DNA from 4 places in the Streptomyces cadmiisoli genome. Region 1 is predicted to be linked to each of the others. Evidence: riboswitches for the same ligand, from Rfam matches in the RefSeq annotation. Region 1 holds a riboswitch; each other region holds the start of a gene.
What was found. Region 1 has a riboswitch for cyclic di-AMP ahead of DN051_RS11310 (M23 family metallopeptidase). Riboswitches for the same ligand answer to the same signal wherever they lie in the genome.
Positions count from the first base shown of each region.

Region 2: linked by a shared signal. The riboswitch ahead of DN051_RS32810 (C40 family peptidase) and the one ahead of DN051_RS11310 (M23 family metallopeptidase) in region 1 are both predicted to bind cyclic di-AMP.
Region 3: linked by a shared signal. The riboswitch ahead of DN051_RS08460 (M23 family metallopeptidase) and the one ahead of DN051_RS11310 (M23 family metallopeptidase) in region 1 are both predicted to bind cyclic di-AMP.
Region 4: linked by a shared signal. The riboswitch ahead of DN051_RS20925 (M23 family metallopeptidase) and the one ahead of DN051_RS11310 (M23 family metallopeptidase) in region 1 are both predicted to bind cyclic di-AMP.

Region 1 is NZ_CP030073.1:2,696,311-2,700,419, forward strand. It holds gene DN051_RS11305 (GntR family transcriptional regulator) at 1-675, opposite strand, end outside; gene DN051_RS11310 (M23 family metallopeptidase) at 865-1,629, opposite strand; cyclic di-AMP (ydaO/yuaA leader) riboswitch at 1,643-1,807, opposite strand; gene DN051_RS11315 (M16 family metallopeptidase) at 2,009-3,397, opposite strand; gene DN051_RS11320 (M16 family metallopeptidase) at 3,394-4,109, opposite strand, start outside.
Region 2 is NZ_CP030073.1:7,441,453-7,445,561, reverse strand. It holds gene DN051_RS32825 (TetR/AcrR family transcriptional regulator) at 1-127, opposite strand, end outside; gene DN051_RS32820 (ABC transporter permease) at 241-1,248, shown strand; cyclic di-AMP (ydaO/yuaA leader) riboswitch at 2,013-2,190, shown strand; gene DN051_RS32810 (C40 family peptidase) at 2,194-2,667, shown strand; gene DN051_RS32805 (ATP-binding protein) at 3,124-3,582, opposite strand; gene DN051_RS32800 (helix-turn-helix domain-containing protein) at 3,795-4,109, shown strand, end outside.
Region 3 is NZ_CP030073.1:2,033,199-2,037,307, forward strand. It holds gene DN051_RS08445 (glutamate dehydrogenase) at 1-121, shown strand, start outside; gene DN051_RS08450 (TetR/AcrR family transcriptional regulator) at 186-803, shown strand; gene DN051_RS08455 (SGNH/GDSL hydrolase family protein) at 871-1,656, opposite strand; gene DN051_RS08460 (M23 family metallopeptidase) at 1,974-2,975, opposite strand; cyclic di-AMP (ydaO/yuaA leader) riboswitch at 2,980-3,140, opposite strand; gene DN051_RS08465 (alpha-galactosidase) at 3,444-4,109, opposite strand, start outside.
Region 4 is NZ_CP030073.1:4,828,991-4,833,099, forward strand. It holds gene DN051_RS20910 (MarR family winged helix-turn-helix transcriptional regulator) at 1-426, shown strand, start outside; gene DN051_RS20915 (GTP cyclohydrolase II) at 553-1,203, shown strand; tRNA gene DN051_RS20920 (tRNA-Met) at 1,394-1,467, shown strand; cyclic di-AMP (ydaO/yuaA leader) riboswitch at 1,803-1,961, shown strand; gene DN051_RS20925 (M23 family metallopeptidase) at 1,973-3,010, shown strand; gene DN051_RS20930 (aldo/keto reductase) at 3,131-4,075, shown strand.

The DNA.
Region 1 (4,109 bases):
GTTTACGGGATGTTGCGAAGTCCTCACACGGTCGGAGCGGGCCTGGCCGCCGGGAAACCGGAGCCGGTGCGCGGTGGTGGCGCGCTCCGTGTGCAGGGCTGTCAGTGCCCGCGCCCGCTCGCCGTCGCCGCGCGAAACGGCGTCCACGATCGCGCCGTGCTCGGTCCAGGACTCCACGGGCGCGGCCGGAGCGTCCACGGTGTACATCCAGGCGATCTTGTGTCGAAGCTGGGTCAGCATCGCGATCAGAGCCGGGCTGCCGGAGGCCTGCGCCAGCGTCTCGTGGAACCAGCCGCCCAGGGAGCGCAGATCGTCGCTGTTGCCCCTCCTGGCCCGCTCCTGGCCCAGCCGGACGAGACCGCGCAGAACCTTCATGTGGGCCTCGGTGCGCCGCTGCGCGGCCCGCGCGGCGCCCAGCGGCTCCAGCAGCATGCGCATCTCCAGCAGGTCGGCGGCCTCCAGTTCGGTGGGTTCCGCGACGCACGCGCCCGCGTGCCGCCGGGTCACCACGAACCCCTCGGCCTCCAGGGTGCGCAGTGCCTCCCGGACGGGGACGCGCGAGACGCCGTAGCGGCGCGCGAGGAGTTCCTCGGTGAGCCGGCTGCCGCGCTCGTGGACACCGGCAACGATGTCGTCCCGGATCGCCGTGCACACCGAGTGCGCCGGAATACGCATGACCGACCTCCGCCTTAATCCCCGTGAAACGTCGACGAGTGACGCGTGTTCGTGACTCTATTCCAATGAGCTGGAATCTCCGACGGCGGGCCGGAATCCATAGATATTTTTTGGACAAACAGGCACCGGAAACACCGAAAGCCCCGGTTCGGTGAACCGGGGCTTTCGGGTGGCGCGGGGGGTCCGTCGTCAGAGGCTCACGCCGTGCGAACGGAGGTAGGCCACGGGATCGACGTCCGAGCCGTACTCGGCGCTCGTGCGGGCCTCGAAGTGGAGGTGCGGTCCGGTGACGTTGCCGGTGGCGCCGGACAGGGCGATCTGCTCGCCCGGGGTGACCGTCCGGCCGACGGAGACCGCGATGGACGAGAGATGGCTGTACTGGGTGTACGAGCCGTCGTTCATCCGGATGACGACCTGGTTGCCGTACGCCCCGTCCCAGCCCGCCTCGACGACGGTGCCGGAACCGACCGCGTGCACGGGCGTGCCGCTCGCGGCGTGGAAGTCGATGCCGGTGTGGCTGCCGGAGGACCACAGGGAACCGCCGGCCTGGTAGCCGGTCGAGATGTAGGAGCCGCCGATCGGCGGGACGTAGGTGTTGAGGCGCTTGCGCTCGGCCTCGCGGGCGGCGCGCTCCTTGGCCTCGCGCGCCTCCTCGGCCCGCTGCTCCGCGAGCTTCTTCGCCGCGGCCTCCGCGCGCCGCTCGGCGGCGGCCTCCTCGGCCGCCTGCTGCTGCGCGACCGCCTGGGCGTCGATCTGCTCGGCGACCGAGTCGCCCAGGGTGATGACCGGCATCAGCCCGGTCTGCTCGGCGGCCGGTTCGGCGGCCGACGCGGAGACGGCCAGGGTGCCGATGACGCCGGTGGTGGTGAGCGCTGCGACGCCCGCCGCACGGGCGGTGGTGCGCTGCATCCGGCCGGGACGACGATGCTTCCCGGTGGCGCGGGTGAACGCCATGTAGTGGCTTGTCCTTTCCTTCCTTCTCGCCTACCGGGTTAGCTGACGGGTTCGGAGCAGGAAGGTCTCCTACGGACACCCTCGCTGGGCGCGGGCGTCCGATTCACCCCAGGGACTGCATCATTGGGTCCCCGGCTCCCCTGGCTCGCGCCGTACGGGGACTCGGCGATGGCTGTCCGGTGCCGCGGACGCGGCGCACTGCGTGACGGACAGCCCGGATGACGCTAAACGGGGCATCTTTCAATCCCCAAACGGAACACCGCTTTTGTAGCGCATGCCACAGGCCAGACAGGCAACCTCTCCCCCAATCCGGACATAAGGGAGCCCTGGTGACTCTTCCTTCACCAGGGCTCCCGCGCGCGTGCCGCCGTCCGGATCCCTACTCGGCCGGAACGACGGTCACTTCGCCGATGCCCAGAGCCTCGACGGGCTCCTTGATCTGCGCCGCGTCACCGACGAGAACCGCCACCAGGCGGTCCACCGGGAAGGCGTTGACGACGGCCGCGGTCGCCTCGACGGTGCCGGTCGCGGCGAGCTGCTGGTACAGCGTCGCCTGGTAGTCGTCGGGGAGGTGCTGCTCGACCTGGTCGGCCAGCGTGCCCGCGACGGCCGCCGCGGTCTCGTACTTCAGCGGCGCCACCCCGACGAGGTTCTGCACGGCGATGTCCCGCTCGGCGTCGGTCAGACCGTCGGCGGCGAGCGTCCTGAGCACCGTCCAGAGGTCCTCGAGCGCCGGGCCGGTGTTCGGCGTGTCGACCGCGCCGCTGATGGCGAGCATCGCGGCACCGCTGCCGTCGGGCGCGGAGCGCAGCACCTGGCTGAACGCGCGCACGCCGTACGTGTAGCCCTTCTCCTCGCGCAGGACGCGGTCCAGACGGGAGGTGAGGGTGCCGCCCAGGCAGTACGTGCCGAGGACCTGGGCGGCCCACACGCGGTCGTGGCGGTCGGATCCGACACGACCGATCAGCAGCTGCGTCTGTACGGCGCCGGGCCGGTCCACGACGACGATCCTGCCGCGGTCGTCGGCGGTCACCGGCGGCACGGGCCGCGACCGGGCCGCGGAACCGGTCCAGGCGCCCAGCGTGTCGCCGAGCAGCGCGTCGAGGTCGACGCCGGTGAGGTCGCCGACCACCACGGCGGTCGCCGTCGCGGGGCGAACGTGCTTCTCGTAGAAGGCGCGGACCGCCGCGGAGTCGATGCCGGCCACCGTCTCCTCGGTGCCCTGGCGCGGCCGGGACATGCGCGAGGTCGCGGGGAACAGCTCCTTGGAGAGTTCCTTGGCCGCGCGGCGGGCGGGGTTGGCCAGCTCGTGCGGGATCTCGTCCAACCGGTTGCGGACGAGCCGCTCGACCTCGCTGTCGGCGAACGCGGGCGCCCTGAGGGCGTCGGCGAGCAGGCCGAGGCCCTTGGCCAGGCGGGACGCCGGAACCTCCAGGCTCAGGCGGACACCGGAATGGTCGGCGTGCGCGTCGAGGGTGGCGCCGCAGCGCTCCAGCTCGGCGGCGAACTCCTCGGCGGAGTGCTTGTCGGTGCCCTCGGAGAAGGCCCGCGCCATGATCGTGGCGACTCCGTCGAGGCCGTCCGGCTCGGCCTCCAGGGGCGCGTCCAGCAGCACCTCCACGGCGATGACCTGCTGGCCGGGGCGGTGGCAGCGCAGGACGGTCAGGTCATTGTCGAGGCTGCCTCGGACAGGGGCCGGGAAGGCCCAGGGGCGGGCCTCGCCCGCCTGCGGCTGCGGGTGGAATTCCATCGCGGCGAGCTCGGTCACTTGGCCGCCTCCTCGTCCTCGTCGGTGGCGGCGGCTTCCGCGCCCTCGGTGTCATCGGCTTCGCCGGACGTCGGCTCGTAGACGAGCACCGCCCGGTTGTCGGGCCGCAGGCGGGCCTTGGCGACCTCCCGGACCTCCTCCGCCGTGACGGTCAGCAGGCGCTGGACGGCGGTCAGGGCCAGCTTGGGGTCGCCGAACAGCACGGCGTACCGGCACAGTTCGTCGGCGCGGCTGGCGACCGTACCGAGACGGTCCAGCCACTCGCGCTCCAACAGGGCCTGGGCGCGCTCCATCTCCTCCTCGGTGGGGCCCTCCTCGGCGAACCGGCGCAGCTCGTCGTCGACGGCGGCCTCGATGACCGGTACCTCGACGTCTCCGGACGCCTTCACGTCCAGCCAGCCAAGGGAGGGCGCTCCGGCCAGCCGCAGCACGCCGAAGCCGGCCGCGACGGCCGTACGGTCCCGCCGGACCAGACGGTTGTACAGGCGGGAGGACTCGCCGCCGCCGAGGATCGTCAGCGCCACGTCCGCCGCGTCGCACGCGCGCGTGCCGTCGTGCGGGAGCCGGTAGGCGGCCATCAGCGCGCGCGAGGGGACGTCCTCCTCGACGACCTCGCGCAGCTGCTCGCCGATGACGTCGGGCAGCGAGCCGTCGCGCGGGGACCGCTTGCCGTCGTGCGCGGGGATGGAGCCGAAGTACTTCTCGATCCAGA
Region 2 (4,109 bases), 4.7 Mb from region 1:
GGTCGACCTCCTTCAGCACGTCCTGCATGGACGTGGCGTGGAAGCCGTTGCGGGCGAAACAGAGCGCGGCGCCGTCCAGGATCTGCCGGCGGCGTGCGTCGAGGTGTTCCTGGGATACACGAGCCATGCCCCGAATGTAAAACGAACATTCCTTCTTGACAAGCCACGTCGGCACGCGCACGGTGGGGACACTCCTAAAACGAACGATCCTTCTTTTTAGTGGCCCACACAGGAGATGCCATGTCCTCGCCACCCCGTAACGGCACGCGCCACGTCTTCGCCGTCGCCGTCCTCGTCCCACTGATCGCGACCCTGGCGCTGTGCGCCTTCGCCTGGCCCTCCGCCCGCACCGCGCCCCGCGACCTGCCGCTCGGCGTGGCCGGCCCGGCGGCCGCCGCGGCTCAGGTCGAAGCGGGGCTGACCCGCGAGAAGGGCGCCTTCGAAATCCACCGCTACGACGACAAGGCCGCGGCCCGGGAGGCCGTCGAGGACCGGAGTGTGTACGGCGCGATCGTCGTCACCGCCGACGGAACCGAGCTGCTGACCGCCTCCGCCGCCGGCCCGGCGGTCGCGCAGGCGCTGCGGACCGCGGTGGCCGACAGGGCCGCCGCCGAGGGCGCCGAGATCCGGATCGTCGATGTCGTCCCGACGCCCGAGGCCGACCCGCGCGGTACGACGCTGAGCTCCAGCGTCCTGCCGCTCGTACTGGCCGGGACGGCGGCGGGCGCCATGGTCGCGCTGGCCGGACTGCGGGGCGGCCGCGCCGTGACCGCTCTGGTCGCCGCCTCGGGCCTGGTCGGCGTCGGCGGCACGCTGATCGCGCACACCTGGCTCGAGGGCCTCACCGGCGACCGGTGGGCGGAGGCCGCGGTGTTCGCCCTGGCGTCGCTGGCCGTGAGCAGCGCCGTCGCCGGACTGGCCGCGCTGATGGGCCAGGCGGGCGTGGCCGTCGTCGCGACCACGATGATGCTGCTGGGCAATCCGTTCTCCGCGGCGGGTTCGGCCCCGCCGATGCTGCCCGAGCCGGCCGGGACGATCGGCCAGCTGCTCCCGCCGGGTGCGGGGGTCTCGCTCCTGCGGTCGGTGGCGTTCTTCGACGGCGCCGGCGCGTCCGGGCCCTTGCTGACGCTCGGCGTGTGGACGGTCCTCGGCCTGAGCGCGATGCTGGTCGGCGGCGCGCTCAGGCGCCGGGCCACCGCCGGGCACGGGGAACCCGCCCGCGCGCCGATGCCGGTAGCGGTCGGCTGAGCGCCGGCACCCACCGACGGACCGTGTGCCCCCGCTGTAGCGGACGGGGGCACACGGTCTTCCGCGTCCGGGGGGCCGTCGGCTCGCCCCGCGCATGCCGTCGCCGGGCCCGATCGCCCCATGCGCCCCGACGCGCCCGCGTGTCCGCTGATCAGCCGTCACCTCGGCGCGGCGGGCCGGCCGGCGCGGATCGAACCGGCCCGCGTCGGCGGCACCGGCCGCGGTCCGCGCGCCGGCCCCGCGCCGGTGCCAGAAGCCGCCGCGCCGCACGACGGGTTCGCGCCGATGCGCCGAAGGGGTGAAACCGAGCCGTGCTCCGCAACCTCCGCGCGGGCGCAGCGCGTCCTGGACGGTGACCGCCGACCGGCCCGGGCGGATGTTCCGCCGCGCTCCGACAGTTGACGAACCATCCGGCGGCCCGTCGTGTCGACACTCACCGCGGCGTGTCCGGACCGGAGTTGAAACGGACCAAACGGCGTACCCCCGCACGGCGTATTTCCACGTACATTTTCGGGGCCTCCGCACTTGCGCAACACGAGGGCCCTCGGGGCGGAATTGATGGTTCCACCGCTGGTCCGGGGGCTCGTGGCGCCCTTGACATCCGTTCGATCGAGGGGCTGTCCACCCGAATGGGCGAGTGGTGAGTAACGCCACAAACACCCGCTTCCGTTGGGATTTTCAGACTTCGGTACGTCAAGATCCCTGTCTGACGACAAGCCCCCGCCACAGCGGCGGGGCGGTCCGGGCGGACGCCGAGTCCTGCCGCCGCCCGGATGCCCGGTCGACAGGAGTGGATCGGCAGGAGTGGAGGACCCAGCACGACGGGTCGCCGGAACGCACGTTCCGAGCAGCCCTTGGGGTGAAGCCGCGGTCACGCGGCCGGGCCACTTCGCCAGCCCGAATCCGACAGGTCATCCTTCACAGGCGGCTGACGAAGGGTTGCGCATGACAGCGCTCAATCGTGTCCCGTCGCTCATGGCCCGGGCCGGCACGGCCTCGGCCCTCACCCTTGCCGCGGTGGGTGGATCCGTCGTGGCTCCCGGCTTCGCGACCGAGGCCGCGGCCGCCTCGCCGTCGTTCAAGGCGCTGCAGATCGCGGCGTCGAAGCAGGGCTCCCCGTACAAGTGGGGCGCCACCGGTCCGCGCAGGTTCGACTGCTCCGGACTCACGCTGTACTCGTTCAAGAAGGCCGGCAAGAAGCTGCCCCGTACGGCGGCGCAGCAGTACAACAAGACCCGCCACATCTCGGCGAAGAACCGCAGGGCCGGAGACCTGGTGTTCTTCCACTCGGGGTCGAGCGTCTACCACGTCGGAATCTACGCCGGGAAGGGGAAGATCTGGCACGCCCCGAAGACAGGGGACGTCGTCAGGCTGCAGAAGATCTGGACGAGGAGTGTCTGGTACGGCCGGGTCTCCTGACCCCTGGGGCGCGGTGGAGGCGTCCTGACGCGCCGCCACCGCCCCGCCCATGCCCCCGGCCCGCTCCGCTTCCCGGAGCAGGCCGGAAGCCGCCGACGCCGTCCGTGAGCCCTCCGGGACGCGGGCGGCACGGCACGCCGCCCCCGGCGGCCCGGACTGCCCGCCCGCGAGTCCCCCGCGCGGTACGGACGTCCGGAGCGGCCCGAACAGCAGGAGCGCCCGGGTCCGGTGGCCGAAGCCCACGGGGCCGGTCCCGGCGCTTCCCGACCGCCGCACGGCGACCACGCGGCCTGCGGAAGTCGCCGCGGGGCCTGCCCGGCCCCTCGCGTCGTCGTGTCGGACAGGTCCAGGGTGCTCGCGTCCACGCCCGTTGCGGCGCACTGGGCGTCACCCGCGCCCCGGCGCCGGCAGCACGCGCACGGCCTCGCGAGGGCGGGGCCACCGCCGGACAGGTCCTCAGGACTCCTGCGGCCCCGCCGCCGTCATCGGCCGCACCGGAGCCGTCCAGGGCAGTTCGATGGAGACCGTCTTGCCGCCCTCCCGTGTGGGGCGCACACGCAGCCGGCCGCCGCACTCGCCGGCCAGCCAGCGGATGATGACCATGCCGCGGCCGTTGTCCTGCTGCACCGCGGCCGGCAGCCGCTTGGGGAAACGCGGGTGACTGTCGGTCACACCGATGCGCAGTTGCTCGTCCCGGTCGAGTTCGACGTCCACCGTGAAGGTGGGAGACTGCCCGAAGGTGTGCTGGACGGCGTTGGTGGCGAGTTCCGAGACGATGAGCCGGATGGTGTCGGCGATGTCCGTGTCCGGGGCCAGGCCCCACTCGGCGAGCGTGCTGATCACGTAGTGGCGGGCGGTGGGGACCGAAGCGGGATCGCTCGGCAGCGTGACGGATGCTTCCAGGTGGTCTGCCATGGCGACGTCGTCCCTTTCCCACGGGACCGCAGTCCGACACGGATCGGATGGTTCGAGTACGGTCCCGGACTGGTGCTTCTTCGCCAGACTGCCACCAGCACACCGGTCACGGTGGCGATCCACCAAGATATGCATATATCTGTCGCTCGAAGCGGTGAACTCTGCGACGGCAGACCGTATTTGGGCGGCTCGGAAGGAGTAAGGAGTTTCCCATGCAGCACGGTCCCGCAGTGCGCCGCCGGAAACTGGGTGCCGAATTGCGCACGCTGCGCGCCCGCGCCGGCCTGACGAGTGGCGACGCCGCGCGGCTCGTCGGCTGGCACCAGTCGAAAGTGAGCCGGATAGAGACCGGCGCGAGCGGGGTCAAACCGGCCGACGTGCGCCTACTGCTGGACGCCTACGGAGTGACGGACCCCCAACTCCGCGAGCTGCTGTTGATGTTGGCCGGCACGGGCGGGGCCCACGGCCGGGACCACTGGTGGCACGCCTACCGGGGTGTACTGCCCCCCACCTACCGGGACTTCATC
Region 3 (4,109 bases), 660 kb from region 1:
GCTGGTCGAGCACGTACTGGCCCGCGCCGAGGCCGACGGCACGACTCCGCGGGCCGCCGCGCACGCCGTCGGCGCGGACCGGATCGCGCGGCTCGCCGAGCGGTTCGACTGCCACCGGTGAGGCCCCTCACCCGCGCGGCGTCGAGCGGCGGGCCGATCGAGGGCTGGGCCGTTAGGGTGACCGCGTGGCGAGAGTGCGGTTGACAGTGGCGGAGAGGCGCGAGGAGTTGCTGCGCGCCGCGGTGGAGCAGATCGAGGCCCGGGGGGTCGCGGCGGTCCGGATCTCCGACGTGGCCTCCTCCCTCGGAGTGAGCAACGCCCTGGTGCTCTATCACTTCTCGACGAAGGAGAAGCTCGTCGCCGCCGCCTTCACGTACGCGGCCGAGGGCGATCTGACCCATCTGGGGCAGCTGCTCGGACGGCGCACGACCGCGCTGCGGCGGCTGCGTTCCGCCGTGCGCTGGTACGCGCCCACGGGCCAGGCCAAGGGCTGGCGGCTGTGGATCGAGGGCTGGGCGGCGGCGCTGCGCGATCCGGCCCTGCGGGAGGTCACCCGGGACCTCGACCGGCGCTGGAAGGCGGCGATCGCCGAAGTCATCGCCGAGGGCGTGGCAGCGGGCGAGTTCGAGTGCCCCGACCCGATGGAGACCGCGCTGCGGCTGACGGCGCTGCTCGACGGCATCGCCGTCCAGCAGACGTCGTACGGCGGCACCGTGTCCCGGGCCCGCGCCCAGGAGTGGGTGGACGGCGCACTCGCCCGCGAGCTCGGACTGGACGCGGTGTCGGCGGACCGACGCGCCTGACGCACCGGCCGCGCGGCCGACCCGGCATCGGCCGCCGGATCGGCCGGCGCCCCCGGCCGGCCGCGGTTCAGGCCACCGAGGCGATCCGTTCCTTGATGTCGCCGGGCGACAGCGTGCCCTTCGCGGTCACGTGGTCGCCGGAGGACTCACCGCGCAGCCGGCGGCCGATCCACGGCACCAGGTACTCGCGCGCCCACTGGACGTCGTCCCGGCGGATCTCCAGCGTGCCGCGCGGCGGAAGCTGCGGCCAGGGCTGTTCCGGATCGGCCGGGACGGCGACACCGAGGGCCTGTCCGGCGCGCAGCGCCACACGCGTGTGCCCCTCGGGCGAGAGGTGCAGCCGGTCGCTGTCCCAGGCCCTGCGGTCCTGGACGGACTTGAGGGACCACAGGTCGAGCACCGGACAGCCGTACCGGTCGGCGATGGCGCGCACATGCCCGTTGTACGTGGCGATCTTGCCGCGCAGGTGTTTCAGCAGGGGCACGCCCCGCGTGTCGAAGCCGGTGGTCACCAGCACGGTGCCCGCGGCGGCGGTGAGCGCCGCGACCGCCCGCTCGAAGCGCTCGGCGACGTCGTCCGGGTCGGTGCCGGGCCGCAGGATGTCGTTGCCGCCGGCGCAGAAGGAGACCAGGTCCGGCGCCAGTTCGACCGCGCGCGGAAGCTGGTCCGCCATGATCTGGTCGAGCAGCTTTCCGCGCACCGCGAGGTTCGTGTACTCGAAGTCGTCCTCGGCTCGGCGGTCCGCGAGGAGTACGGCGAACCGGTCGGCCCAGCCGACGAACGCTCCGTCGGGGCCCGGATCGCCGACGCCCTCGGTGAAGCTGTCCCCCACCGCCACGTACGACCCGATCACTGATCTGCTGTCATTCTTCGAATCGTCTGCCACATCGGTCCATGATTCACCTTTGAATATGACCTACGCGAACGTAGGAAGGGGTTGACGGGCGGTGAGATAAGCCACTGCCAAAGGATTGGTCAACTGCGGAATACGGCGCGGGTGTCGGCGGGCACGGGCCCAGGGACGGCGGCAGCGGACGACGGACGGCGCGACGACGGGGCGGCGTGAGGTCGGACGGCGTGACGGCCGGACGGCGTGACGGCCGGACGGGTACGCCGAAGGCCGGGCCCCGGGATCGGGGTCCGGCCTTCGGCGGCGTGCCGGGGCGGGCGTCAGCCGACGGAGACGCCGTGCGAGCCGAGGTAGGCGACGGGGTCCACGTCCGAGCCGTAGTCGGGCGTGGTGCGGATCTCGAAGTGCAGGTGAGGGCCGGTCACGTTACCGGTCGCACCGGAGTATCCGACCTGCTGGCCCGCGGTCACCGTCTGGCCGCTGGAGACGGACAGCGAGGACAGGTGAGCGTACTGGGCGTAGTAGCCGTCGGCGAGCCGGATGACGACCTGGTTGCCGTACGCGCCGGCCCAGCCGGCCGAGACGACCGTGCCCGCACCGACGGCCTTGAGCGGGGTGCCGGTCGGGGTGACGAAGTCGACGCCGGTGTGGTAGCCGCTGGACCACATGCTGCCCGCGACCTTGTACGCGGTGCCGACGCCGCCGTCCACGGGTGCGACGTAACCGCTGGAGGGGGTGGCGGTGCCGGCGGTCCGGTCGGCCGCGGAGACGTCGGACGACGACTCCCCGGACGATTCCGCCGCGTACCCGGCAGCGTCGGACCGGCCCGAGGACTCCGAGGCCGGAGCGGACTCAGCCGGAGCGGACGAACCCGATGCTTCGGACGAACCGGACGAAGTGGTCGAAGGCCGCTCCGTGTCGGCAGCGGCCTTGCCGCCTATCACGAGCTTCAGACCGGGGTGGATCAGCGAGGGATTCCCGCCGACGGCCTCACGGTTGTCCGCGTACAGCTCCTGCCAGCCACCACTGACATTCTGCTCCTCGGCGATCTTCGAAAGACAGTCGCCGACCTTCACCGAATAGGTCTGCACGGCCGCTCTCTTCGCGGCGGACTTTTTCTCGGCGGATTTCTGCTGAGGGGCGCTCTTTTGCGTCGCGGCGGACTGGAGCGCCTTTCCCGGAGCGGATTCCGGGGTGGCGGCGTGGGCGCCGGAGACCCCCATGAACGGGAGAGCGAGCGCGGCGCCACCGGTGCCGGCGACGGCGATGGAACGGGTGAAACGCTGAACCTTGGGACGGCGGTGTTTACCCTTCGCGGGCATGGCGAATTCCTCTCCGTCGCCTGCGAGGTGAGCTGTCGGGTGCGGGCTGGAGATGCCCGGCCGCGCCGTGGCGCGGCTGTACCCCAAGCCGTTCCAGAGACCGGAACAGGCAGTTGTACCTGTGGGTCCCCCGCTCCTGCCGTAACGGGTGGGTGTGCGCGGGCACCGGGCGGCGGCAGGATTCGGCGTCCGCCCGGATCGGTCTGGAACGTAAGCGACCGAGACGCAATGGGACAAGCAAGAGGTTCCGCGCGAACCTCATCTTCTTGATCGGTTCACCGAATCAACGGTCACCCTCCGTGAATTCCGGATCTTTCCGCACCGGCAAATGCCCTTGATAGGCGTATGAATTACGTGAACATGACGGGCGACTCACGGTCACGAATATGACGCTCCTCACGTGACATCGCTCCAGGTTCCTTTACTCCGGAGCGAGTTGGAATGAAAGCGTCAATTCGGACAGAACAGTCAGATGCGACGCAGACGAAGAACCGTCGCATCCAGGTCGCCACGCAGCCCTGTGCGCAATCCGTGGTGCAGCAGCACGGCACCTCTGTACGTTTCGCCCGTTTCGCGGCATTCATAGGAGGCCGCGGGATCGAGCCCCCGCAGCCGCAGCGCCGGAACTGGCTCCCCGTAGGACTGCGCCTGGAGCCAGGCGAGGACGACGCTCTCGTCCCCGCGCACGTACTGCACGGCGCTGAGCCCGCCCCGCGGCGGGCGCAGCCGGTGGAGCTCCCCGCGCTGCACCAGCGGCCGGATCTCCTTGTACAGGGCCACCCAGTCACGGGCTTCGGCCAGCTCCGCGTCGGTCCAGCGGGTGAGATCGCCGCCCACGCCGAGCACGCCGGCCATGGCGCTGACGAAGCGGAAGCGCAGCGAACTGGCGCGGCCGTTCAGCTGGGTGTTGGGACTGTCGGTGACCCACGCGGCCATGACGCGCGCGGGGTGGACCTGGCTGAAGCCGTCCTGGATGGCGAGACGGTCGAGCGGGTCGGTGTTGTCCGAGGTCCACACCTGGTCGGTGCGGCTCATGATCCCGAGGTCGATCCGGCCGCCGCCGCCCGAGCAGGACTCGAAGGCGACCCCGGGGTGCGCGGCCCGCAACCGGTCCAGCAGGTCGTACAGAGCGCG
Region 4 (4,109 bases), 2.1 Mb from region 1:
CAGCTCCAGCAGGAGGCCGGCATGCCTCACCTTTACTACTCCATCCTCGCGAACCTCTCCGACGCCGCGGAGCACCGGCTGCGCATGACCGACCTGGCCGAACGGCTGAAGATCACCCGCAGCCGGCTGACATACGCGGTCGCCCGGCTGGAGAAGGACGGCCTGGTGCGGCGCGAGGGCTGTCCGTCGGACAAGCGGGGCAGTGTCGCGGCCCTGACGGACGAGGGGGTGGCGGTGCTGGAGCGGGCGGCTCCCGGTCATGTGGAGACGGTGCGCGCCCTGCTGTTCGACCGCCTCACAGCGCAGCAGGTGGGCCAGCTGGAGGAGATCTTCCTGAGCGTCACACAGGCCCTCCAGGGCGACGACGCGCGCTGCGCCCCCACCGATGTCCCGTGGCTGCGCCGCTCGTCGACCTCCTGCACGTGACCCGCGTCACGCGGCCGCCGGGGATCCCCGCAAACTCGTTGCTTCAAAGTTCAAGCATGGAGTAGGGTCCTTGATCGAAGAGGCTGCTTCAAAATTGAAGCAGCCTGGACGGAATCGGAGACCCGCATGCCCGACCTTCCCGCCGCCACGCCGCGCGCCCGCGTCCGGGTGCCGCTGCGCTTCCAGGACGGCTACGGCGTCGACGCCGAACTGGTCACCTTCCACGGTCTGGCCGACGGCCAGGAGCACCTCGCCGTCGTCCTCGGCGCCCCGGAGCCCGGCGCCGTACCCCTGGTCCGGCTGCACTCCGAGTGCCTGACCGGCGACGTCTTCGGCTCGGCCCGCTGCGACTGCGGACCGCAGCTGCGCGAGGCGGTCGAGCGCATCGCGACCCGCGGCGGCGTCCTGCTGTACCTCCGCCAGGAGGGCCGCGGCATCGGCCTCTACAACAAGCTCGACGCGTACGCCCTCCAGGACCAGGGCCTGGACACCTACGCGGCCAACACCGCGCTCGGCTTCCCGGAGGACGCCCGCGACTACACGGCGGCGGCCCAGATGCTGAACGCCCTGTCGATCACGGAACTGGACCTGCTCACCAACAACCCCGACAAGGCCGAGCAGCTGCGCGGACTGGGCGTCGCGGTCCGCGACCGGATCCCCACCGGGGTCTTCACCACCGCCCACAACGTCCGCTACCTGCGCGCCAAGGTGCTCCAGACGCAACACACCCTGCCGATCGCCCGGTTGACGGAGTTCTCGGACCTCAACGCGGGCTGAGCGGACCTCGCGGCGGCGGCCGGGCTCCGCCGGCCGCCGTGCGCCCACGGGCCCGCGCCGCGCCCGGCCCGCTCCCCTGCGCAGCCCGCTCTCCGCCCCGCTGCGGGGGGCGAAATCGCCGGTCGGGACCCCCGGAGGGGCAGCGTGTCACTTTCGGTCCCGAACATGACGTACACTGGAGTCACAACGACGCGGGGTGGAGCAGCTCGGTAGCTCGCTGGGCTCATAACCCAGAGGTCGCAGGTTCAAATCCTGTCCCCGCTACTGAAGGCTTGAGGCCGGAATCCAGTTTTGGATTCCGGCCTCAAGTTTTTTCCGCATTTTCTCGCGGGCGCACTCGGCACACATTCGATCCGAGTCGATCCCCGCTGTCACGGCATGTGACCGGGCGAACGCCCTCCGCATAACAACTGACACACGGTCAGATCAGGTATTCCGCGCAGTCGGTGGTCAACTCGCCCGATTTTCTCCACTCATGACACCGTACGTCCACCTGGAATTCGTTAATGATCAAGTGGAACCGCTTGGAAATCAGGCCCCGGTTCTATTAACGTCCGATAACGCAGCGCGGTCGTCCCAGCCGTCACAAGAGGCGGCTCCGTGCGCACGCGCCGAATCCCGCAAGGGAACCGGGGAACCACCGAACATGGGGTGAATCGGGCGTAAGTCGCCGATATCGGCTGGCTGATTTACGCGCGTAGGAGACCTTCCTGCTCCGAACCCGTCAGCTAACCCGGTAGGCGAGAAGGAAGGAAAGGAGTACGCCCACGTGGCGTCCAACCGGCCTGCCCCAGAAGCCCCCTTCGCGCCGACCCAGAGTTCTGGCGACACCATCGTCTACGGGGGTCAGCGCACCGACGAGGGCCCCTGGGAGGAATGGAATCCCACCGCGGAGACCGTTCGCCCCGTACGTGGCCGGCACCGCGTCTCCAAGCAGCGTGGCGGTGGGCTCGCCCGCAGCTCCACGGTTCTCGGCGTCGGCGTCATCGCCGCGGTCGGCGCGGGCGGCATGGCCACCGCGCAGACCGGCAAGCCGCCGGTGGCGATATCGATGCCCGACCTCCCGGCCGTGGGCTCGCTGATCTCCGACGACTCGGACAAGGGCACCCCCGAGAGCGCCGCCCCGCTCAGCGGCATCGGCATCACCACCGAGCAAACCGCCGAGGGCACCACCGACGCCGGCGAGGCGCTGCGCGCCCGGATCATCGCCCAGGCGGAACAGCAGCAGGACCAGGTGGACGCCAAGGCCGCCGCCAAGGCCGTGGCCGCCGCGCAGAAGGCCGCCGCCGAAGCCGCCGAGAAGGCCGAGAAGGAGGCCGCGGCCAAGGCCGCCGCCGAGAAGGCCGCGGCGGAGGAGGAGGCCCGCGAGAAGGCCGAGGCCGAGCGCCTCGCCGCGCTGGCCAAGCAGTACACGCTGCCCACCTCCTCGTACACCCTCACCTCGACCTTCGGTCAGGCCGGCTCCCTGTGGTCCTCCGGCTACCACACCGGACTCGACTTCGCCGCGCCCACGGGCACGCCGCTCAAGGCCGTGCACAGCGGCACCATCACCGAGGCCGGCTGGAACGGGTCGTACGGCTACAAGACCGTGCTCACCCTCGATGACGGCACCGAGATCTGGTACGCCCACCAGTCCTCCATCAGCGTCAGCGTCGGCCAGAAGGTCACCACGGGCGAGGTCATCGGCCGGGTGGGCGCCACCGGCAACGTCACCGGGGCCCACCTGCACCTCGAGGTCCACTCCGGCGGCGCGGACGGCGGCATCGACCCCCTGGCCTGGCTGCGCAGCAAGGGACTCACCCCCTGACAGCGGCTCTCCGCGAACCCCGGCGGTCCTGACGACAACCCCCCGACGTCAGGGCTGCCGGTCCCGGCGCATGCGGAACAGCCGCCACCGGGGCGGGAGTTGACCTTGTCCATGACGTCCATGACTTCTCTCCGCCCGCTCGGCAGCACCGATCTGAACGTCTTTCCGCTCGCACTGGGCGGAAACGTCTTCGGCTGGACCGCCGACGAGGCGCAGTCCTTCGCCGTGCTCGACGCCTACGCGGCGGCCGGCGGCAATTTCCTCGACACCGCCGACTCCTACTCGGCCTGGGTCACGGGCAACCGGGGCGGCGAGTCCGAGACGATCATCGGCAACTGGCTCAGGGCGCGCGGCAACCGGTCGGACGTCGTGATCGCGACCAAGGTCAGCCAGCACCCCGAGTACCAGGGCCTGACCGCCGGCACCATCAAGGCCGCCGCGGACGCCTCGCTGCGCCGTCTCGGCACCGATCACATCGACCTCTACTACACCCACTTCGACAAGCCCGAGGTGCCGGTAGAGGAGATCATCGGCGCCCTGGACGAACTGGTGGCGGCCGGCAAGGTGCGCCACATCGCCGCCTCCAACATCTCGCCCGAGCGGCTGAAGGCGTCCCTGGACTTCTCCGAACGCGAGGGCCTGGCGCGCTACGTGGCGCTCCAGCCGCACTACAACCTCGTCTCCCGCGAGACCTACGAGGGCGCGCTGCTGGACGTCGCCGCGCAGGGCGGACTGGCCGCTGTGCCGTACTACGGGCTCGCGGCGGGCTTCCTCACCGGCAAGTACCGTCCCGGCACGGCGGTCGACAGCCCGCGGGCGGCGGGCGCCGGGAAGCACCTTCGGACCGAGCGCGGTCGGCGTGTCCTGACCGCCCTGGACGAGATCGCCGCCGCCCACGACACCCGGCCGGCGACGGTCGCCCTGGCCTGGCTGGCGTCCCGGCCGACGGTCGCCGCGCCCATCGCCTCCGCGAGGACGGCCGGACAACTGCCGGCGCTGCTGGCAGTGGCGGAACTGCGGCTGACGGAGGCGGAGCTGCACCGGCTGACCGAGGCCGCGGCCTGACCCGCGGACACCTCGGGCGCGCGTGCGTGACACG